One region of the Rossellomorea sp. DUT-2 genome, then DNA from elsewhere that is predicted to be linked to it. Evidence: riboswitches for the same ligand, from Rfam matches in the RefSeq annotation. Region 1 holds a riboswitch; each other region holds the start of a gene.

Region 1 (5,891 bases):
TGGAGTTGGGAAGTATGAGGGTTTCCTCTATTTAAGAGGTGGGATCAAAGGCGTCGGCATGGTCCGTCCGGCGAGAATCGCTCAATTTGCTTCTCACGGATTCATTGTATTTGCTCCTTATTACCGAGGTAATCTTGGAGGAGAGGGAAATGAAGATTTTGCGGGGGATGATCGTGAAGATGCCATTTCGGGTGTTGAACTGCTTAAAGACTATCACAGAGTGGTCCATAACCGGATCCATGTGTTTGGCTTTTCCCGTGGAGGGGTCATGGCACTTCTGACAGGCATAGAGCAGAGGGACGTCACCTCTGTTGTTACATGGGGAGGCGTTTCCGATATGTTCTTAACATATGACGAACGGAAGGATCTCAGGAGAATGATGAAACGAGTTATAGGGGGAAGTCCCAATAAAGTTCCGGAACGATACGAATGGCGTACCCCACTATACGAATTAGACAACCTTGAAGCTCCCGTATTGATCATTCACGGTGAAAAGGATCAGAACGTTTCTGTGGAGCATGCATATAGATTAGAAAAAAGACTGAAAGAGTTGGAGAAATCTGTGTCGTCCCGATACTTTAAAGAGTTTACGCACTACTTCCCACCACGAAAGAATCAACAAATCGTCTCCATGCTATGCACATGGATGAAAAATCAATAGACAGTGGTGTATTAAATAAAAGGCTCTTCTTTGATCAAAGCTTGTAGCTATCTTAATGAAGAAAGTAATAGTTGATTTCCGCTACAGGATGCTCGTTTTCCGAGGGGCTGGCGGTGAGCCTCCTTAGGCTGCGCCTCCGGGGTCTCACCTGTCCAGCTACGGGGCTTTGGGGCTCGAGGTCATAAGCCAAGTCTGCCAAAAAGGCAAAGAGCGCCTTTCCGGCAGACTCGTCTTATGCTTGTCGCCCCTGAGCAAAGCCTCTCCGCTTTTCGTACTGTCCAGCTATTCCCGCAGGAGTCGAGCTTCCTTCCGCTCCAACCAACTTTCTAAGCATGTTTCTTTGAAAAAAACAAAACTTTTAGTAAACAACCCCCTTAAGGTGGAGGTAAATGATTTATAGAAGATTTCTGTTTTCTAATTAGATTGATTTACGCTTTGTAGCTCTGTCATGAAAAATCTCTTGAAGATGGTGAGGGGAACTGCGTAGACTCCTGCGGAAGTACGGGCGTGCCGAGACCCGGTTCGGCTAAGCTGAGGAGGCTCGGCCGAACGTCCGCGGAAAGCGAAGCAGTTCCCCTCACCATCCAGCACACACTAATTGACAGAGCCTAGGCAGTTCTTATGTTAAAATAGAGCAAATAAAAATAGGATTGAGGTCAAGCGAAATGGGCATGGGCTTGGAATTAAACACGATGATTGTGACAAAAGGAAAAGAAGTGCGGAAAGAAGAGAATCTGTTCGAGCTCCAAAAGGAAGGATATCGCCTTTACCCTATGCATATTCCGATAGATGTCAGAAAAACGAAACACAGTGATCCCAGTGGTTACGGCAGGATTGAAAAGCTGGAGTGGACGGATGAGAAAACGACGATTCTGTATCGTTTGATTTCCTTGAATTCCACGAACTAAATAAAGGAGGGCTGTAAACATCCGCTTACAGCCCTCCTTTTACTCGATTTCCTCATATAAAATATAGCGGTTATCCTCAGTCTGTGCGATGAGATAGTTGCTGTGATTTTTCACGCTATAAATCGGTGTCCCTTTTTTCAGTGTATTGGCCGTAAAATCATTCACGGGGTGATACTCACTATCAATCTTTTCTTTAATAGCCCCGAGCCTTTTATCCAGTACCAGCTTCTTCTCCTCAGTGACCTTTACATATTCCTTCTTGTTCACCACCATCATATCCCCGAATCCACATAATTCATAGGATGCAGTTTCTTTGGCTCCGCATGCACTTAATAAGAATGCGCATAATATCAAAACAACGAATCGCTTCATGTTTTTCCTCCTTATCATTTCTTCACATACTCAAAAGATATTCAAGCTTGTACGTCAACATGTTTGTTTTTTATGCAAAACTTCATCAACTTTGAAATGGATATAGTGGTATAATGTTCCTTAAGTGAATAAACCCACGCAGAAATTAGGTGCTGATCTTTAGCATAAAGGGAATTCGGTGTGAATCCGAAGCTGTTTCCGCAACTGTAAGTGCTGACGAAATAAGAAGAAAACCACTATTTGATCATTCAGATGGGAAGGTTCTTAAAGTAGGCTGACGCACGAGCCAGGATACCTGCCTATTTTCCATCGTATTATGCTCTTCGGAAGTTAAGGGTATGGTGCGGCTTTTTAGCATCTCTTTTTTTATATGGATGACAACTGCCGGCCAATATTCTTGGGTGGTTTTTTTTGTGTTTATGTACCCTCCCGGAAGATACGATAGGTGTTTCACAAACATCATTCAGAAAGGAGGAACTTACATATGGCAAAGGATTTCCGCTACTTATGTTATCCCTATATGAGAGAGTCAGTTTCAACTGTAGATTTTGAGATCCGGACCGATTCACTGTCGACTAAAATCGGACTCGCGTCATCAATGACGGAACACTTACCGAAATTGCACGGCGATTTACTATATTTAGCTGAGATGGCGTACCATCTCAATGGCTCGGTGCGGGGAATTACGGCCATCATGGAAGAGGACTTGAATAAATTGAGCCAAATGTATGATCGTTATGTGTCGGAAGTCGAGGATCGTATTCAAACCTTTGTCCTTCCGCAAGGCTGTACAGCCGCATGTACGCTTCATACCTGTCGCAGTGAAGCGAAAAAGTCCGTCCGTGCCTTACATAAAGTCAGTACTGAGATGAAAGTGGAAAATATTTTATTTAAATACGCTCATTTACTGGCAAATGTCCTGTTTGTGATGGCTGTGTATGTGAATAAATGTGAAGGGATTGAAGAAATTCCTTTTGTGAGTAAATCGTATAGCGACAAAATATAGAGAAGCGGGGAAGATGAAATATGAAAAAGTCAGGGTTAAATAGTTTACTATTATCAATCATTCTGGTTGTTTTCGCAGGGTGCAGCAATGGGGAAGAAGTAACATCCACAAAGGAAGTCAAGCCTGAAAATGAGTCTTATTCTGTGACCGATGACAGGGGAGAAGAAATTAGCTTTGAGAAAGTGCCGGAAACCGTTATTTCCTTACAGCCGAGTAACACAGAGATTCTCTTTGCCATAGGAGCCGGAGATAAGGTAACCGGGGCAACTGAATACGACAACTATCCTGAAGAAGCGAAGGAGATTAAAAGAGTGTCGGATTCCATGACGGTCAATGCTGAAGAGGTCATTGCACTAAAGCCGGAAGTTGTCATTGCTTATACTACTGGAGACGATGCCGGAGTGAAGCAGCTTGAAGAGGCGGGATTAAACGTATTCGTCATTCAATCTGCCCAAACCTTTGAAGATGTTTATGGGGATATTGAACAAATTGCAACGGTAATGGGAGTAGAAAAGAAGGGGAACGAATTGGTAGACGGTATCAAGCAACAGATTTCAGATGTGAAAGAAAAAGTAAGCACGCTAAAGGAAAAAGAACAAGTATATTTTGAAATCAGTCCATCTCCTGATATCTATACAGCTGGAGCAGAAACATTTCAGCAGGAAATACTGGAAACGGCCGGGGTCGAGAATATCTTTGTAGATCAAAAAGGCTGGGTGAAAGTTGCAGAAGAAGAAATCATTAAACGGAATCCTAATATGATTTTAACGACAGTGGGGTATGTCGACGAGCAGACAGCCGAAATCAAGTCCCGGGAAAGCTGGAAAGATGTACATGCAGTGAAAAATGGCCAAGTCTATTTCTTGGATTCAGACATTATGTCAAGACCGGGACCACGTATTGGAGAAGCCGTTGAGCTTACAGCCAAAACGGTGTATCCGGAATTGTTTTCTGAATAAGATTGAATGTTAGATGGGGAAGACAATGATTTGAAAGAGGGATCATTGTCTTTTTCTGATAGATTGTTACTTTTTGTAGGTTTTGTAAAGCAAACATATTAGTACTGTCTTCTTTCTAAATAGCCACATATTTTTGCGGGGAAATCCTTTTCATCACAAGTTCAACAATCTTTAACATTGTGATAAAGTTAACCTAACATCATCACGTTAGGAGAATTCAACATGAGTAAACTGGAAGTCATAGTCTTGAATGAGGAGGATGCCAAAGTGGCAGAAGCATCCGGAGCAGATCGTCTTGAATTGGTGTCTGCCATACATGAGGGAGGATTAACTCCTGATTTTCATGTGATAGAAAAAGTATTAGGGACTGTTTCGATTCCTGTTCAGATTATGATCCGATTACATAGTAAATCTTTCTCGTATCAGTCTGATGAATTGCATACCATGGCCGATCAAGTTAGAACCATAGTTGAAATGGGAGGACGAGGCATCGTTTTTGGCGCATTATCACCTGAAGGTAAGCTTGATCCCAACGCTTTAAAGGAGATCGTACAAAATGCGAAGGGTCAATCGATTACTTTTCACCGCGCTATCGACCTCTCTGATGATCCAGTAGCCCTATGTAAAGGAATATTCCAATCAGGCTTAAACGTTGATCGAATTCTTACATCAGGCGGAAAATCTGAAGTGAGTAAGGGATTGGATACGATTGGTGAAATGAGGGAAATAGAGAAAATGGGTGGTCCTATCATCATGCCGGGTTCGGGCTTAACTGTGGATAATATAGGCGAAATACACAGCAAGCTAAAAGCAAGAGAATATCATGTAGGATCAGGTGTCCGTCATAATGGGAGCTATGACTTAGGGATAGACTCTAAAAAGGTAATGGAAATCAAAAGTGTGATTATGTCCTAATTTGATTTGTTACTATACTACTATTGGAAAAAAGAATGAATCATGGTAAAAATAGTATGTAATACAATAGAATACTATCAATATTTCTACTAGGGGAGTCCGATACATTGCTTGGACTGAGAGGAGAACGCATAAGTTCTTTGACCCTTTGAACCTGATCTGGATGATACCAGCGTAGGGAAGTAGTACGAAAGCGCTTATTTGTGTTTTGAGGCGCTTACTACTTTTTGACATTTCGGGTTCTGATTATTCAGGACCCTTTTTTGTGTCTTCATGTCCTTTTGTTTAACAATGGGAAGCCTGACGCAGTAACTTCCAAGATCCAATCAAAAGGAGGAGAAGTTAAGTGGCAATCGAGTTAAAGACGCAATTTAAAAACAGTAAAAAAGTATATGTCGGAGGTTCAAGGCCAGACATACTTGTACCGATGAGAGAAATTGAACTGAGTAGGACGAATGTTTCCTTGGGCGTGGAAGAGAATGAACCGGTTCGTGTATACGATACAAGCGGACCATATACAGATGAGCGTTACCAAGTCGATATTCATAAAGGGTTACCTCCCGTTCGCACAGAGTGGATTCAAGAACGTCAAGATGTCACGGCTTACCCGGGACGTGAAATCGAGCCGGAAGATAACGGCTATAAAGGAGACGATCCTCGTGCAAACGTAGAGTCGTTCCCTACTATCAAACGTACCCCAATGCGGGCAAAAATGGGGCGTAATGTGACTCAAATGCATTATGCGAAAAAAGGAATCATTACACCGGAAATGGAGTTCATCGCGATCAGGGAAAATGTTGATCCTTCATTTGTAAGAGAAGAAGTAGCAAATGGCAGGGCCATCATTCCTGCCAATATCAATCATCCTGAATGTGAACCGATGATCATCGGCCGTCACTTTCATGTGAAAATAAACGCGAATATCGGAAACTCTGCCGTATCATCTTCCGTTGAAGAAGAAGTGGAGAAAATGACGTGGGCAACTCGTTGGGGTGCCGATACCATAATGGACTTATCAACAGGGAAAAACATTCATACAACAAGGGAGTGGGTCATTCGAAACTCCCCTG
Region 2 (5,891 bases), on a different contig from region 1:
CTTGAAGAATTCACAACCGTTAAATGGGTCGCCGTTCAGCATAAGAGAAGAGACTACGGGCCATTTATTGAAAAGAGATAATAAGAAAAGCGAGTCTTGATGACTCGCTTCTCTTGTTTTTATAGTTCATCAAACCCATTAGCATCCGATGTCTTCGTATATTGCCTTGATTTCTGTTCAAAGAAATCAGTCTTCCCTCTATCCACTTCCTGATAGGCAATGATCCATTTTAGTGGATTGGTCTTATATCCTTGAAATGGTTCTTCAAACCCCATCTGTTTGGCTCTTTTATTCGCCATGAATTTAATATAATCTTCAAGGTCGCTCATTAACAGCCCTTCAACGTGAGATCCGATGATATCTCTTCCCCACTCTATTTCCAGGAGAGCTGCCCGTTTGAAAGCATCTTGTCCAAATTCACGCAGCTCATCCGTTTGATAATCAGGATTCTCGTTAAGGACTTCTTTATAAATTTTTTCAAATAAGCCGACATGCAGCTGTTCATCCCGATTGATATAATTAATCATCGTCGATGTCGCCACCATCTTTTGATTTCTGGCCAGATTGTAGAAGAAGGCAAAACCGGAGTAGAAGAACAATCCTTCCAGAATGACATCATAAATGATCGACTTTAATAGATTCTCAATGGTGGGGGATTCTACAAATCCTTTATATCCATTCGTAATAAATTCGTTCCGCTTCTTCAAAATTGGATCGTTCTTCCAGAAATCAAACACTTCATCCTGCTTCTTTTTGGACACGATGCTGGATAACACGTAACTGTACGAATGGTTATGGACGACCTCTTGCTGTGCCAAAATGATCATCAATGCATTCAGGCTGGAATCCGTGAGATAGTCTGCCACTTTACCGGCGTAATCGGTCTGCACACTATCAAGGAGAGCCAGTAAGCCGATGATTTTCAAAAAGGACTCCTGCTCCCTTGATGAAAGAGTAGGGAACTGCTTGATATCCTTTGCCATGTTGATCTCAAAAGGCGTCCAGAAATTCCCCAGCATTCTCTTATACTTTGGATAGGCCCAAGAGAACCTGACATCATCCCAGTTTAATATATTCGAGCTTTGTCCATTTACAATTCCGGTAGATTTATTTGGTGCCTCAGAATCTATTAAGATTCGCTGCTTCAACCCATTCACGTTATCATCTTCCTCCCTGCTAGCTATGGCAGCTTTCACATTCTTCAAAATTTGAAACAGATGTTGATCTCACATAGTAGGTCGTTTTCAATCCTGACTTCCATGCATCTAAATGAAGAGATAGTAACTCGATCGCCTTGATATCATTCCTCACATACAAGTTAAACGATATTCCTTGATCTATATGTCTCTGTCTCTTCTCATTTTGTTTAATACTCCAGTGCTGATCTACGTTATAAGCCGTTTTGTAATACCAGGTCGTCTTAGATGATAAATCAGGTGCTGTAACGGGAATCTTATAGTCTTTCTTTTCTTCCGAGTACTCTAATCTGAATAAGGGATCTATACTCGCTGTAGATCCGGCTATGATCGAAGTGGACGAATTGGGTGCTACCGCCATTAAATATCCGTTTCGGATTCCCCGGGAGGAAACATCATACCTGAGTGCATCCCACCTCGGTCCGGAATACCCTTTCTTTGAAAAATATTCTCCAGTCGACCAGTCGGAACCGCTGAAATAGGGATAGGAGCCTTTTTCTTTCGCTAATTCATGACTGGCTTTGATTGTGTAATAAGCAACATCCTCGTAAAGCGAATCACAATAATCAACTGCTTCATCGCTCTCCCACTTCAAACCTTTCAATGCAAGGAGGTGATGCCATCCAAAGGTTCCTAATCCAATCCCTCTATAGCGCCTGTTTGTCAGTTGGGCTTGCAGGACAGGAAGCTTATTAATATCTATGACATTATCAAGTAATCTCACTCCTATGGACACGACTCTTTCCAGCTCATCATCCATGATTGTTTTGGCTAGAGAAACAGATGCCAAATTACAGACGACATAATCTCCCGGAGATTTATAGGTAATGATTTTACCGTCCTTTATGACCTCTTCTTCCATGACGGTCGCACTCATATTCTGGGCGATTTCCGTACATAAATTACTACAGTAAATCATTCCCTTATGCCCATTGGCATTTAGCCGATTGACTGAATCGCGGTAAAACATATAGGGTGTACCCGTTTCGAGCTGGGAAATCATGATCCGCTTGAAAATTTCAATCGCAGGAACCACTTCCCTGGAAAGATCGGGACATTCTACACACTCCCAATACTTATCCCTGAACGAACCTTCTCCCTCACACTCATCATAGTAATCTTCCAGGGAATATCCCATGACCACCCTCACTTCATGAGGATCGAATAAGTACCAATCCCCTCTATCCTCCACTTGTTCCATGAATAAATCCGGTAAGCTTACTCCAGTGAAAAGGTCATGAGTACGCTGCCTTTCATCTCCATTATTTAATCGGGTATCAAGAAAAGGAAAAATATCCTTATGCCATACATCCAAATAAACAGCAATCGCTCCTTGACGTTGACCTAATTGATCAACGGATACGGCTGTGTTATTTAGTTGCTTCATCCATGGTATAACACCTGAACTTACTCCCTTGAAGCCTTTGATATTACTACCTCTGCTCCGGACCTTCCCCAGATAGATACCGAGACCGCCACCGTTTTTACTTAGTGTGGAAACATCTGTATTACTGTCATAAATACTTCTTAAATCGTCGGCTACCGTATCAATAAAACAGCTCGATAACTGACCATGGCTTTTGCCGGCGTTGGCAAACGTAGGGGTTGCAACCGTCATATACAAATTAGACAGGGCCCAGTAAGCTTCTTTAATAAGCGCCAGTCGCATATCACAGGGTTCGTTCATAAAGAGCGTCATGGCGATGATCAGCAATCGCTCCTGAGGCAATTCAAGGATTTCACCATCATGGGACTTGGTTAAATACCTCTCTGATAGTGTGACGATCCCTATGTACGTAAACAGATGGTCTTTAGATGAATCCATGACCCTCCCCAAAGAGTGAATTTCTTCCTTGCTATATGATTCCAATAGTGCGGGTGTATATAGTTTCCTATCAGTCAAGTCTTGAATTAATTCATAAAAGGAACTGTACAACGCGCTTTCTTCCACTCTCCTTGAATAGGCGATTGTACGATAAAGTTTCAATAAATATAATTCTGCAGCCACATACGTCCAATCAGGTTCATGGGCAGAGATCCGTTCGACTGCCGTGAGTATCATGAAATGATAAAGCTTTTCTTTACTCCATTCAGATTGACCGTCTGCATACTTAAAAATCTTTTCATCGAATTCTTTAAAATGAAGTTGTGGAAAGCGACTGTGAAGATTTGTAAGAATCGCTTTTGCTTCCTCTGAAATCCTTTGATCCTGTGATACGATTGACATCATCATTCCTCCCAATTTATACAGTGTGGGAAGGATTCAAAAAAGCCCATCCTTCTAGAAGGATGGGCTTTATATACGAAAGATATATGAATAGACGACAGTGCCTATTCCAATCCTCGCTTTATCCTCCCAATTCCCGAAGAAGATAACACGTGATAAACAAGGCAGGTCTCCTGACTCGTGCTTCACCCTACTCTAAGGCCTTCCCATCGTATATGACAGTGGCAGTTCCTTATTTCGTCAGCACTTACAGTTGCGGGGACAGTTCCGGATTCACACCGGATTCCCTTTTAAGTCCATTCAGACACCTTATTCACAGGTTATAATCAATATATAGTTACAATTATCAAACAAAACACTAAATGTTGTGTTCTGTATCATCATAAACGATTAAAAATGAATTTACAAGTGAAACTATTGATTTTGTTTAGAAGTTAAAATCTTTTAATAGTATCACTCTATTACACTCGTAAAGTCAAGAGTTGTAACAAGTTGAACAAAAGGAAAAATCCTTCCTTTGAATTATGCTTATAATTATTATTTTCCATGAAAAGAATAGTAGAAGATTGAATACTACCTTCAAATGGACACTAGTCAGCCGACACCTGCCTATATGTTGGTTGAAGAAAATGTTACCACTCATTATAATTCAAATAGAAGGTTGTTTGACAGTATTCTTTGGTCCCCAATATTTTTTATAGGCTGTTTAAATGGAGGAAAGCACTCGATTTGAACAGCCTCTTTTTTTTAGCTACCAAGTGAAAACCTTCTTACATTTTCATTTCTGCCCGGCAGTTGATAGTCAAATGTAATCGTATACATTCTAGTGAAAGAGGGACCATATTAGTAATTCACTGTATTTCAACCTCATTACAATCTATACTTTTTAGCTTAAATACTTTCTTTTTACGGGTTTTTCCTTTAAAATGCGCATTAAGTGATTTTTTTGGAAATCACACCTTACTTCTGAAAGGGGTCTATTATGAAAAAATTATTAACGACTTTACTAGTAGCATTATTAGCGATTGGACTAGCCGCTTGCGGTTCGAACGAGGAGAGCCAAAAACAAGCTGACGATAAAGCGAAAACAGAAGAAAAAAGCGATGGAAAGGCTCAAGAAGAGCAAGCGAAGCAAATGGAAGAAATGCAAAAGAAAATGGATAAACAGAAGGTTGAAAAAGATAAGATCGTTGCCATTGTAAATGACGAAAAAATTAAAGGTGAAGATTTCAATAACGTATTGACTCAATCACAAATGCAGTATCAACAGATGGGGCAAGATCCGACAAGTAAAGATGCAGCAAAGAAAATAAAAGAACAAACGATTGATAGCCTGGTTGGACAAACTCTCCTTATGCAGCAGGCCGATGAAAAAGGCTACAAAGCATCAGAGGATGAAATCAATAAACAACTGGAAGAAGTTAAAAAGCAGTACGGTGATGAAAAGAAGTTTGAAGACGCAATGAAAAAAGCCGGATTCACGATGGACGAGTTAAAAACTCAAATCGCCGAAAACATCAAATACACTAACTACGTTGAAAAAGAAATCAAAGTAGAAGAAGTCTCTGAAGATGAAATGAAGAAATTTTACGATCAGTACGCAAGTCAACAAGGTCAGGGTGAATCAAAGGATGCACCAAAATTTGAAGAAGTGAAACCTCAGATCAAAACTCAATTAGAACAACAGAAAAAACAAGAAAAACTTGTTCAGCATGTAGAAGATTTAAAGAAAAATGCTAAAGTTGATGTAAAAATCTAATGCACCATGAAAGAAAGCCACCTACACAGTAGGTGGCTTTCTTATGATCTATTCCCCCGATGTTTTTCTCTGCCCACGAAGGGTATGGTACAACAACGACTCAGTAAGGGAGGGTGAAAAGATAATGACGAAAAGAGCCAATGACAATCCAGAGCAGATCAATAAAGATCATGACGGCATTCTCGATCAGCATGAAAGTGAGCAAAATGTGGATCCAATTCCCCTCGATGACTTAAAAAAAGAGCAGCGGGACGAGAAAAATAAGCATCATACGAAAGATGACTCGTCTAGCAAAGAATAATATGTTAATCAGAAGCCCTGTAGGATTCCCACAGGGCTTTCTTTCTTCTTATTTAGATAACCAATCCGTATGGAATGTTCCTTCTTTATCCACACGCTGATACGTATGAGCTCCAAAATAATCACGTTGGGCTTGAAGAAGGTTGGCAGGCAGTGACTCAGAGCGATAGCTGTCATAATAGGCCAAAGCACTCGCAAGACCCGGTACAGGGATACCTAATTTGATGGCTGTAGCCACCACTTCTCTTGCTTCCTCCTGATAGTCTTCAACGATTTCCTTGAAATACGGATCAAGCAGTAGATTCGTTAATCCCGGTTCACGATCATACGCTTTCTTGATATCTTCCAAGAAACCTGCACGAATGATGCATCCACCTCTGAAGATCATGGAAATCTCGCCGGGCTTCAA
Region 3 (5,891 bases), on a different contig from region 1:
TGCGAATAATTTCTTTAACTATTTAGGCTACTGTGGAAAAATGTATGAGCTCACAATGAAAAGCTTCTATAAAAAGAGCATCAATGGCTTGCAGGACCTACGCACCATGCACCCGGTCAAAGAATTACTGCAAATGGATCCGATAAAATCCATGGATGCTGCAAATCGTAAATTCATTAAAGACAAGCATTTGCAGCAGCTGTTTAATTTCCTGATCATGTACGTCGGTTCGTCACCTTACCATGCACCAGCCATCATGTCACAGCTTACATATGTTCAGCTGGGGCTCGGAGTCCATTACGTAAAAGGCGGAATGTATAAAATTGCAGAGGCAATGGCCAAGGTGTTGGAGGAACTCGATGTAGAGATCCGCTTAAATTGTGAAGTTGAAGATATTCTCACCACAGGCAGCCGTGCTGAAGGAATACGTACGAAAATAGGGGAAGAGCTGACGGCGGACATCGTTGTATCGAATTTAGAGGCCATCCCTTGCTACAAATCCCTTTTGGCTGATTATCATGAATCTCCTAAGGAAGTAGAGGAACTAAGCAAGTATGCCCCTACGGTTTCAGGATTGGTTCTGCTGCTTGGGGTAGACCGTAAATATGATCATCTTGCTCACCATAACTTCTTTTTCAGTAAGGATCCTAAAAAAGAATTCAGGCAAATCTTCGATGAGAATAAGCTGGCTGATGATCCGACGATTTATATTGGTATCTCGTCGAAATCGGATCCCACACAGGCTCCTGAAGGAAAAGAAAACCTGTTTGTGTTGACACATGTGCCACCTTTAAAAGAGGGTGAGGATTGGACTCAATACAAAGAATCATATCGACTCAAAGTGCTGGATAAGCTGGAGAAAATGGGCGTAACCAATTTAAGGGATCATATTGAATACGAATATACCTTCACTCCTAACGACCTTCAGACCCTTTATGGGGCGAATGGTGGTTCAATCTATGGGACTGTCACAGACCGAAAGCTTAATGGAGGCTTCAAGATTCCGAATAAGAGCAGAGTGCTTTCTAATATGTACTTTGTGGGAGGTTCAACCCATCCAGGTGGAGGTGTGCCGATGGTCTCACTTTCAGGACAACTGACAGCGGAACTCATCCTTAATGAGCAAGTGAAGGTGAATCGATTCATTGGTTAATATGAAAAGGTGAAGGTTACATTTATATAATCTTCACCTTTTATGTTTTTACTGCTTTTCTGAAGAATGATTATCTACCGTATCCGAGTTATTTACATTCTCTTCATCTTCATCAGGATAGGGGTCAAAGAAATTGACGACTTTCCCTGGGCCTTCAAACCCGATAACCTGCTCTTTATCTTCTGTGTTTTTCTCGTTTTTCTTCATACAAAAAACTCCTTCCTGCCATTAGTTTGGCGAAAGGAGTTTTTTTCATCCCACTATTTAGTTCTTCCAATGATTATCTATAAATTGATCGCGACCTGATTTTGCCCGGTCTTGTTTATATTCATCTGGATTTTTCTTGTAAAATTTTTGATGGTATTCTTCTGCCGGATAGAAAGTGGAAGCAGGAAGGATGTTTGTGACGATAGGCTTCTTGAATCGTCCACTGTCTGCTATTTCGTTCTTTGTGTTTTCAGCTAATTGTTTTTGGTGTTCATTATGATAGAAAATAGCTGTCCGGTATTGATCCCCTCGGTCATGGAATTGTCCGCCATCATCTGTTGGATCAATCTGTGGCCAGTATAGCTCTAATAATCTTTCATAAGGGAATACATCAGGATTAAATGTGATTTGCACAGCTTCGTAATGTCCACTATTTCCTGCTTTTATATCTTGATATGTTGGGTTTTCAAGGTGGCCCCCTGAGTAACCTGACACGACATCAATTATTCCCGGTAATTCATCAAATGGCTTTACCATGCACCAAAAACAACCACCTGCAAAAGTAGCGATTTCTTTTTTTTCTTTCATTGCTGAACCTCCTGTACCATATGTGCTCCTCTAAAGCAGTAAAGCGATTGCTTGAAAAAGATTTTATCACGAAAGAATGGGGGGGACAATCTATTAGCTCGAAAGGTTGCAACGGGAAAAGCTTCGAAAAGAAGTATTCCTGCTATTTTCAGCAAAGTTTATCAAATTTCATTCACTAACCTTAGAATCTTGTGTATAATTCTGTTGAACGGAAAAATTACATACGATATGAGATTAGGTGAAGCGGAAGTTTCGGTAGCAAACTTTTTAGCTTCATAATAGGGAAGTTGGTGTAATTCCAACGCGGTCCCGCCACTGTAAATGGAAGTGAGCTGTATGAATACCACTGTACCAATAGGTATGGGAAGGTGCAGCAAACATTGACCATGAGCCAGGAGACCTGCCTAATGTCTTTCGCACCAAATCTACGCGGATAGAAGGGTGTAATGTGCATGTTTAACGGTTTAAAGCCTTTTTATGCATCTTACACAACATCTCTAGTCCCACTGGAGATGTTTTTTTGTCTGGAAATAAGTTCATTCACAGGAGGAAAACGTATGAAACACACATTCAAAATTATTCTTGCTCTAATAGTATCTCTAGGACTCCTTTCAGCTTGCGGTACTGACAATGAAAATGTAGAAAAGAATAAAGATAGCGGTGAAGTGGGCCAGGGACAATCTGCTTTTCCTTTGTCAGTAAACGACGCCCTGAATAATAAAGTCACGATGGATGAGCAACCTAAGCATATTGTTTCATTGATTCCGAGCAACACAGAAATCTTATTCGAGTTAGGGTTGAATAAGGAAATCGTAGGGGTTTCAGATTTTGATAATTATCCAAAAGAAGCGGCGGAGAAAGAAAAAATAGGTGGAATGGAATTTAACGTTGAGAAGATTATCAGTCTGAATCCGGATTTGGTTCTTGCTCATGAGTCCACTGCTGTGTCGGCAGAAGAAGGGTTAGAACAGCTTCGAGGTGCAGGGGTAAAGGTCTATATCGTACGTGATGCCAATAGCTTTGAGGAAGTGTACACCACGATGGAAAACATCGGCACATTGGTCGGCAAGAAAGATGAATCTGAGTCCGTCATTTCTGAGATGAAAGCGGATCTTGAATCCATTAAGGAAAAAGTCAGTGGTGTATCTGAAAAGAAAAAAGTGTATGTAGAGGTTTCACCTTCCCCTGACATATATTCGACAGGAAAAAATACTTTTATTGATCAAATGCTCTCACTGGTAAATGCCGAAAATGTGATGAGTGATCAGAAGGGATGGGTCCAAGTAAATCAAGAAGCGGTCATCGCTTCAAATCCTGACGTCATCATTACAACCTATGGTTTTTATAGTGAAAATCCTAAAGAACAAGTGATGGGCCGAGAAGGTTGGAAAGATGTAACCGCTGTGAAAAATGAAGATGTCCATGACGTTCATTCAGATCTGGTCACACGTACTGGTCCGAGATTAGTTGAAGGAGTAGAGGAAATTGCAAAGTCGATCTATCCGGAGTTATTTGCAGAATAAAATATGGATAACATACGGGTTGGCTGTATCGTTTTTACTATTCGCCATTCTCGCCGGTATATCGATTGGAACCGTCTCTGTCCCGCCAAAGGATATTCTGTTCATCGTTGGAGCTAAATGGTTTGGATACCCTTTACCGGAAGAAACTGATCCAATGTTTGCAAATATAGTGTATGCCATAAGATTGCCCAGAGTATTATTGGCATTATTGGTTGGAAGTTCCTTAGCAATTGCAGGAGCTTCCTTTCAAGGACTATTGCGCAACCCGCTTTCTGATCCATATACATTGGGTGTGTCTTCAGGAGCATCGGTCGGCGCTGTTATTACATTGTTCTTTAACTGGAGCATTCCGTTCATTGGGAAGTTTACGCTTCCCTTTCTCAGTATCCTTTGTTCGATTATAACCGTGTTCCTCGTATTATGGTTTGCACAGAAGGTTGAAAGAACCATGAAGGTAGAAACCATCATATTAACCGGAATCATTTTCAGCTCTTTTTTAGGTTCTCTTATATCCTTAATGATTGCCCTGACGGGAGAAGAATTAAGGCAGATCATAGGTTGGCTTCTTGGAAGTGTATCCATGAGAGGGTGGGATTACATTACGATTATATTGCCCTTTTTCTTAATTGGAGTGATCGTTTTGTTTCTCAATGGCAAGGAACTGAATGGCATGAGCTTTGGTGAAGAACAAGCCCATCATATCGGGATATCCGTACAAAAGAGAAAACTCCTCATCTTAATTGCAGGAAGTATACTGACGGGGGCGGCTGTTGCCGTTTCAGGTACAATTGGATTTGTAGGGCTTGTAATCCCTCATTTTCTAAGGAGGATGGTAGGGCATGACCATAGACACTTACTTCCTTTGTCCATCGTTGTAGGCGGGGGCTTTCTCGTGTTGGCCGACCTCATCTCAAGAACAATCATTGCACCAACCGAGCTTCCGATTGGAGTGATAACAGCTCTTATCGGTGCCCCGATGTTTGCTTATATTCTACTGAAGAAAAGAGGGCTTTCATCATGATAGATCTAAAAGGTGTCACAGTAGGATATAACGAGAAAATAATCGTGGAAGATATGAATTTTCATATAGATAAAGGAGAATTCTTTGGGATTCTTGGACCGAACGGAAGTGGAAAGACGACCTTGTTAAAAGCCATGACGGGTCTGCTTCCATTAATGGATGGAAGCATCAGATTAATAGGAAAAGAACTGCATCATTTTACTTCAAGGGATTTAGCCAAACAGATAGCGGTACTTCCTCAGATATCGACGGAATCCTTTTCGTATGAAGTGAGGGAGACGGTTATGCTTGGGAGATATGCTCACCAAAAAGGCTTTTTAAAAGGAACGACTGAACGGGATACAGAAATAGTAGAGAAGGTAATGGATCAAACGGGCATTACGTCCTTTCAGCACCGCTACCTCCATGAGTTGTCCGGGGGAGAACGCCAGAGGGTATTTCTTGCCCAGGCTCTCGCTCAGGAACCGCAAGTCCTGTTGCTTGATGAACCTACTAATCACCTTGATCTTTCGTATCAGAAATCATTGTTGGATTTAATTAAGAATCAAACGGTTCACGAAAAATTAACAGTTATCTCGATCTTCCATGACTTGAATTTAGCAAGTTTATACTGTGATCGCTTACTTCTCTTAGACAAAGGAAAAACGAAACTTCTTCACCACCCGGAAGAGGTTCTGAAAGAGAAGCATATCGAAGAGGTGTATCGTACGAAGGTTCAGAAACAAGCTCATCCTTTAGTGGCAAAACCTCAAATGGTCATTGTTCCTGAGGAGAGTGCGACCGAGGACTTTGTGTTAGATGAAAGCTTCCTGAACGTGAGGGAAGAATACATACATTTCTCTGCCCCTTACCCATTAAAATGTATGTCCTCAGGAATCGTTGGTGCAGGAATCGGATGGTACAGGCACTTTATCAACCGTAGAGTACCTGCAGATTATGACTGCTCAGATTATCAAGAGGATATGAAAGAATTTCTTGTTCATAAAGACCTGGATCCCTCATTTTCTGTAGGTATGATGACGGCTCTTCCTTTAAATAATATGGTATGCGATCGCTTCGATGTTCAGGGGCATTCAATATTCGTTGTGGTGACAGCTGGTGTCGGAAATGCGATTGATGTCTCAACAAGTTATCAATATGATATTGATTTAAGGCCAGGTACGATTAATACGTGGGTGTTCATAAATGGGAATCTGTCAGATGAAGCATATATAGAAGCCCTTGTAACCTCAACAGAAGCGAAAGTGAGGGCCCTTCACGACATGAATGTGAGGGACAGAAGAACAGGTCAGCTGGCAACCGGGACACCGACGGACAGTATTCTGATTTCCTCCAGTCAACAAGGTAAGCTGGAACCGTTTGCCGGGCCGATTACACCGATAGGGAAGTTGATTGGGCG
Region 4 (5,891 bases), on a different contig from region 1:
CGAAAAAGACAGAGTCACCAGCTTTTAAGCTGATGTGATCTGGTTGAACCTCGATCAAGTCGCCTCGAATCGTATCTTTCGTTGTCTCCACAATGAGCATTTTTCCCATAACGGACTGCAGTCTGCTGACGACGAATGGATCAATCAACGTGGTATACGAAGTATTTACATTCGTGCCCTGGTTACGATTATAAGGGTGATAATAGCTATACATGAGGCACTCTCCTTCATAATGAAATTTATAGGGTATCCATTCATTTGTATGTAGTAAGGGTGGTTTGTAGTATTTTTACGAAGAAAGGAATGAACCCTGGTAATATTGGGTCCATTCCTTACTCTAATTCGTAATAACTTATCTCATTGGACATCTTATCGGATGCAAGTTGGAACCCTTTCTCTCTCTGTCCGGTTTTTACATAGTACAAAAATAGTTGTCTTTCATAATGCTGATACATCAATTGACTCCCCGTTTCTTTGAAATGGGGGAGAGCTGTATTTTCAATATACTCATATAGTTCTTTTTCATTTCCCTTTATGGTCAGCAAGTAAATCTCAAAGAATACGTAAGTGGGATCCTGATGCTCAGTTGCCATTTTCAGTCCTTTTGTCGCTAAGTGATTGAGTTCCCGGGAAGATAGTAGATTCCCTTTCATACAAGCAAGTATATATCCACTGAGCGTAACTAAATAATGCGATGCCGGGGTTTCGTCATTGATAAGATTTAATGCTTCTTCATAGGATGCCTTTGATTCAGAATATCGTTTTCTCCTGAAATATTCGAATCCAAGATTATTATGTATCTTATGCGCCCGATCGTTTGAATTGACGGATTCACAGACCCTGAGGAGCTTATCGTACTGTTGTTTTGTTTCTTCCATATCAAAGGGTTCTTTGGCATTCAATTGAATTAGAATCAGTGTTTCTGAATCGATGACCCTCAGGATATTTAATGTTTTTTGGAAAAAGTGCAGTGCTCTTTGCCCATAATAATAAGCAAAGGTGTTTGAATGAATCGAATGATAGGCTAATGCCAAATGAAAATAATATTCGGAGTTCGGATATTCCTCGTCGATCTGTTTTAATACTTTGATGCAAGAGTTAAACTGCCTTGTCGAATGATAATAGATCCCCTTGACATGGAGCAATAAATTTTGTTCAAAGGGGGAAAGCGTGTAGTTTTTATGTTCGAACATGGACAGTATTTCTTGTGCTTTTCCATGTTTATTCAAAAATAAATAATATCTTGCTAAGAAAAGATTGTATTGAACAATGAAATCAGATAGATACCTTAAAGGTTCTTTTTCAATTTCCCCTTTGAATTGATGGATTTCATTGGTTCGAATCATAATGATCGCATCGTTCCATTCTGATAATTTAACCTGTAAGGAATGATAGCGGGAACGTTCAACATCCAGATTGATTCCAAGTTTTTTTGCAAGTAAATCAGTAATTTCACTAGAATACTCTGTGATGCCTCTTTCGATTTTACTTAGATGGGTGGTGGAACAGATCCCCTGTGCGAGCTGCTCTTGAGTCAAACCCGAATCTTCGCGATGAAATTTAATTAATTTACCTTCAATCATAGTACACCCCGAGTGACAGTTTATTTATCATTATAGGGAAATATCTTTGTTTGTTCTATAGATGGGGGACAAGACGGAGGTCTGAAGGCAAAAACATCCAAATTTAATACTAGCTCTGTTACTAAACTGATTTTCTCTCTTCTTCATCCAATTCAGTCCGCACTTTTTTCACCAATTGAGGAGAATCCTGTATGATCTTCCCTATATAAATGAAACCAGCCACGGTAATCCCGGTCATGATCCAGCTGAAGGCTTGGCGGAGAATGATCCCTTTATCGAATGCTTCAACCCCGTACTCCACGATAAGCCATGCATTAACAATTGCCTGAATCCCGCTTCTTAAGGCAAAACACAGGGTGATTAATTGAAAGATTCGAAAGAGAGGCTTTTTGTAGTAGAGTCGCTTACTAAAGGTTCGGTCGTATCCTTGAAGCTCTGCAAAGTCAAGTCCAAAGAAAAGGGAAATCGGTTTTCTGAACAACATGGTGATGAAGAAAAACAGACTTAAAGCAGCGGCATAGTATACATTATTCCATAGGAGTTGGATGGAGGAACCAGCCAGTACGTCAATCAGAGTACCGACAACCAATGTGACTAAAATGAACAAGCCAAACGTATTTACTTTCTTCATTTCGATAAATCGATAAACCGTATAGATGATTCCTGGAACAGAGGAAAGGAGCATGGCATAGTAATCTCCAATGTAATCCCTCAATATGTTCCATGCGAAAAGAGGTAGTGCCACATAAATCAACAAGTCCAATAAGACAAAATTCCTTTTCAACTTTATCCCTCTTCCTTCTTTTTACTGTTACTTTTCATACGGACAAAAGGGGAAGAAGTTTCACAATATGAGTTTTCTTTCCAAATGAGTCCCAATTCTCATTTGAAAGTTAGATGATAATTCTTTTAAAAACACTCAGAGCTTAGAAAACTCTGAGTATTATTATATTAGTTAGTCAGTGAATCAGAGATTGATTATAAAATTAGCGCGCGATTCTTTCTATGCTCTTTTCGCAAAGGAGCCGTTTTGAATAGTCTCGTTTCTTCTTCCGTTTGAGGAATGACCATTGGCACCGGCTTCGGTGTTCCCTTTTCATCAACAGCGACCATTGTAAGGAAAGATTCTGTCGTCAGGGTTTTGACACTCGTTACGAGATTCGTAGAGTACACCTTTACATACACTTCCATTGATGTTCTGCCTGTGGAAGTGACGTATGCCTCAAGACTTAAAGCGTCGCCGACCGTGGCGGATGATAAGAAGTCGACGGAGTCGATCGATGCCGTGACGACGACTGAACTGGAGTGTTTCATGGCGGATAGTGCCGCAATCTCATCAATATAGGATAAAACCTTCCCTCCAAATATGGTTTGCATATGATTGGTGTCAGGCGGCAATACCAATTTTGTTTGTATGGTTCGTGAACGTTCAACTGAATAAGCTTGTTCCATTTCCTCATCTCCCCGTTTGTAGTATGAAACAAAAAAGCATCTTCTTTTGAAAAAGAAGATGCGGCTATTCCAGGCGAACGTTCAGAGTACAGTGATTCCACTGGTGACGTCTCATTAGCGCAACACCCTCCTATCTCCCGTAGGAACTTCTGTGTTCTTCCCATTTGGCAGGTCTCCTGGCTCAGCGTCAGCGATTTCGTATTCCTTCCCATTTCGATTCGAAACAGTGGATCCATACGAATTCTCAGCTTTACAGTGGCGGGACCGCGTTGGACTTTCACCAACTTCCCTTTTAAGAAAATGAACTATAGATCATCTTCACCAATGAGCAATGATCAAATTGTGAACGCTATTATTTTACCATAACCCTTAGTGAGTGAGGAGAAGGATTATGGTAAAATTTATAAACAAGTGCTTTTCAAAAAGGTAGTGAGGTCTGAAAAATGCCACAAGACAAAATACAAAGGAACCAAATCGATAAAGTAGTAGAGTATATCGATCAACATCTAAGTGAAGATTTATCCTTAGAACAGTTAGCCAAAGTATCAACCTATTCCCCTTATCACTTTCAGAGGATGTTTAAAAGGCTGATCGGTGAAACACCAGCAGGTTATGTGAAAAGAATGCGCTTGGAAAATGCAGCGCATATGCTCATTTACGAGCCACAGCTTCCTATCACACAAATTGCGTTCATATGTGGTTTTTCATCGTTATCCTATTTCACCTATTCTTTTAATGCTTACTTTAAAACCAGCCCCAAAAGCTGGCGGGAAGGTGCCTATTTAGAGCGTTTTCCGCGGGAATATCTTAATAGCAAGAAATCTAAACTTTTCAGCACAAAAGCGAAAGCATTCCAGGATGAAGAATCCTATAATGAGTTTAAATGGCTGGATTTATCGAAAGTAAAGATCGCTCATTTTCCAGAGTGTTCAACCGTCAATAGATTTCATATCGGGTCATATATCGAAGGCATTACAGAAGCCTGGCAAGATCTATACAGATGGGGGAATGCCAGAAACCTCATAGAGAAGAGTCCTTTGATATTCGGAGTTCCAAAGAGCAACCCTTATATTACCCCACCTGAAAAAAGCAGGTATGAGTGTCGCATGGCCATCGAAAATAAAAATGACGCGGAGGATGAGGAACTCTATCTATTTCGAGGCAGTAAGCATGTGGTTTATGAATTCGATGAACCTGTCGACTACCGGGAAAGAGGGAAGTTAATCGAATGCTATTCTGAACTTTACAGCTATTGGCTGCCGAAAAGCGGATACAGATACCTTGGGAATCCGATTGAACTTGTGGAAATGATCAATCTACAAGGAACTCTCGATATTGGATGTAACATTAAAGCGATCGCTTTAGCCATTGAGCCGAATTAATGGAGGAATAGGGATGGAATTAAATGTGAATTTACTCGCGGTTTTAGTGGGGGCTGTGGTGTATATGGTATACGGCGGAATTTATTATTCTATTTTACTAGGAAAGAAGGAACAGGATAGTACTGGACCGATTAAATATGCAGTGGCTGTTATTGTTGCATTTATCAGCTCACTTCTTGTTGGGATTTTCGTTCAAGCCACCGGTTCCAATGGACTAGTCCAAGGAGCTTTGACAGGTGTATTCATTGGGATTCTTATTTCCATTGTCTACTTGAAAAATACTTTATTTGGTCTTATGACAAAACGGATGTTTCTTATCGCAATTGGAGATCATCTCATCATATTTACCCTGATAGGGGCTGTACACGGCTGGTTGTTATAGATTGTAAGCTCGAACTATTTAAAGGTTCGAGCCTTTTTTTATATAAAATTAGGAGATTCACCTAAATTATTGAAACTTTTCTAGCACTCTTCCGTAGATAATATTGTAGCTAGCCATTTTATTAATTAATAAGTCAGTTGCTCGACTGATTTATAGAAAATGTTGAGAGGGGTTGTCAGAATGCTAGAATCATTAAGTATCATCGGATTTTTTATGTTCCTGATTCCTGTTCTGGTTATTGCAGCTATTGTAGGAATTGCCTATTATTTCTGGATGAGGTTCCGTTATCGTACAGCGAGATCCAACCAGGCGCTGATCATTACCGGACCGAAACTGGGGGATCCTGAGAAGGAAACGAATATTTTCACCGACCAGGAAGGACGTTCCATGAAAATCATCAGGGGTGGAGGATACAGATTAAGACGTTTCCAAACATCCACACCTGTTAATCTGACATCCTTCCAATTAAAACTATCGACACCTAGAGTGTACACAAATGGCGGAGTACCAATCGTTGCAGATGCAGTGGCGATGGTGAAGGTGGCCGACACATTAAACGGGATTGCGAACTATGCCGAGCAGTTCCTTGGTAAGGATCAAAAAGAAATTGAAGATGAAATCATCGAGGTACTGGGAAGTAATCTTCGTGCGATTCTTTCTAAAATGACTGTTGAAGACATTAACAGCAACCGTGAAAAATTTAACGCTGACGTATCAGAAATTGCCCAGAAGCAGCTGGATCTTATGGGCTTCAAAATTACGTCACTCGGGTTAACTGACATAAGAGATGCAGACGAAGAAAATGGATACTTAAAAAATCTTGGTCGTCCACGTATCGCCGAGGTTCGCAAGCAAGCTGAAATTGCAGAAGCAAACACCGAGCGTGAAACCCGTATTCACCGGGCCCAAACGGATCAGGAAGCGAAAGAAGAAGAATACAAGCGTCAAATTACCATTGCCCAATCGAAAAAAGAAAAGGACATCAAAGACGCAGCCTTCAAGGAAGAAACAGAACGGGCAAGAGCGAAATCCGAACAGTCCTATGAGTTGGAAAAAGCCAAACTTACCAAGGAAGTGAAAGAAGAAGAGTTA

The links. A riboswitch is a leader RNA that binds a small molecule or an ion and turns the genes downstream of it on or off. The one in region 1 is predicted to bind cobalamin.
Region 2: it holds a riboswitch for cobalamin, as region 1 does, so the genes downstream of both, ACOSV2_RS01695 (ribonucleoside-diphosphate reductase subunit alpha) here and ACOSV2_RS19780 (hypothetical protein) in region 1, are expected to answer to the same signal.
Region 3: it holds a riboswitch for cobalamin, as region 1 does, so the genes downstream of both, ACOSV2_RS06150 (ABC transporter substrate-binding protein) here and ACOSV2_RS19780 (hypothetical protein) in region 1, are expected to answer to the same signal.
Region 4: it holds a riboswitch for cobalamin, as region 1 does, so the genes downstream of both, ACOSV2_RS14990 (acyl-CoA thioesterase) here and ACOSV2_RS19780 (hypothetical protein) in region 1, are expected to answer to the same signal.

The regions. Positions count from the first base shown of each region.
Region 1 covers NZ_JBQPEO010000006.1:32,839-38,729, forward strand. Annotated here, with positions in the region: gene ACOSV2_RS19765 (alpha/beta hydrolase family protein) at 1-661, shown strand, start outside; gene ACOSV2_RS19770 (DUF2584 domain-containing protein) at 1,327-1,569, shown strand; gene ACOSV2_RS19775 (hypothetical protein) at 1,609-1,941, opposite strand; cobalamin riboswitch at 2,072-2,258, shown strand; gene ACOSV2_RS19780 (hypothetical protein) at 2,426-2,947, shown strand; gene ACOSV2_RS19785 (ABC transporter substrate-binding protein) at 2,968-3,906, shown strand; gene ACOSV2_RS19790 (copper homeostasis protein CutC) at 4,129-4,821, shown strand; TPP riboswitch at 4,903-5,019, shown strand; gene thiC (phosphomethylpyrimidine synthase ThiC) at 5,168-5,891, shown strand, end outside.
Region 2 covers NZ_JBQPEO010000001.1:314,855-320,745, reverse strand. Annotated here, with positions in the region: gene ACOSV2_RS01705 (aldehyde dehydrogenase family protein) at 1-81, shown strand, start outside; gene ACOSV2_RS01700 (ribonucleotide-diphosphate reductase subunit beta) at 120-1,157, opposite strand; gene ACOSV2_RS01695 (ribonucleoside-diphosphate reductase subunit alpha) at 1,177-3,426, opposite strand; cobalamin riboswitch at 3,570-3,750, opposite strand; gene ACOSV2_RS01690 (SurA N-terminal domain-containing protein) at 4,406-5,182, shown strand; gene ACOSV2_RS01685 (hypothetical protein) at 5,307-5,483, shown strand; gene gndA (NADP-dependent phosphogluconate dehydrogenase) at 5,532-5,891, opposite strand, start outside.
Region 3 covers NZ_JBQPEO010000002.1:109,131-115,021, reverse strand. Annotated here, with positions in the region: gene ACOSV2_RS06165 (phytoene desaturase family protein) at 1-1,153, shown strand, start outside; gene ACOSV2_RS06160 (hypothetical protein) at 1,202-1,360, opposite strand; gene msrA (peptide-methionine (S)-S-oxide reductase MsrA) at 1,418-1,948, opposite strand; cobalamin riboswitch at 2,172-2,370, shown strand; gene ACOSV2_RS06150 (ABC transporter substrate-binding protein) at 2,506-3,471, shown strand; gene ACOSV2_RS06145 (FecCD family ABC transporter permease) at 3,434-4,492, shown strand; gene ACOSV2_RS06140 (adenosylcobinamide amidohydrolase) at 4,489-5,891, shown strand, end outside.
Region 4 covers NZ_JBQPEO010000003.1:809,653-815,543, forward strand. Annotated here, with positions in the region: gene ACOSV2_RS14975 (YuzF family protein) at 1-214, opposite strand, end outside; gene ACOSV2_RS14980 (helix-turn-helix domain-containing protein) at 333-1,583, opposite strand; gene ACOSV2_RS14985 (VC0807 family protein) at 1,705-2,367, opposite strand; gene ACOSV2_RS14990 (acyl-CoA thioesterase) at 2,562-3,035, opposite strand; cobalamin riboswitch at 3,185-3,375, opposite strand; gene ACOSV2_RS14995 (AraC family transcriptional regulator) at 3,479-4,417, shown strand; gene ACOSV2_RS15000 (DUF1761 domain-containing protein) at 4,431-4,799, shown strand; gene ACOSV2_RS15005 (flotillin family protein) at 4,980-5,891, shown strand, end outside.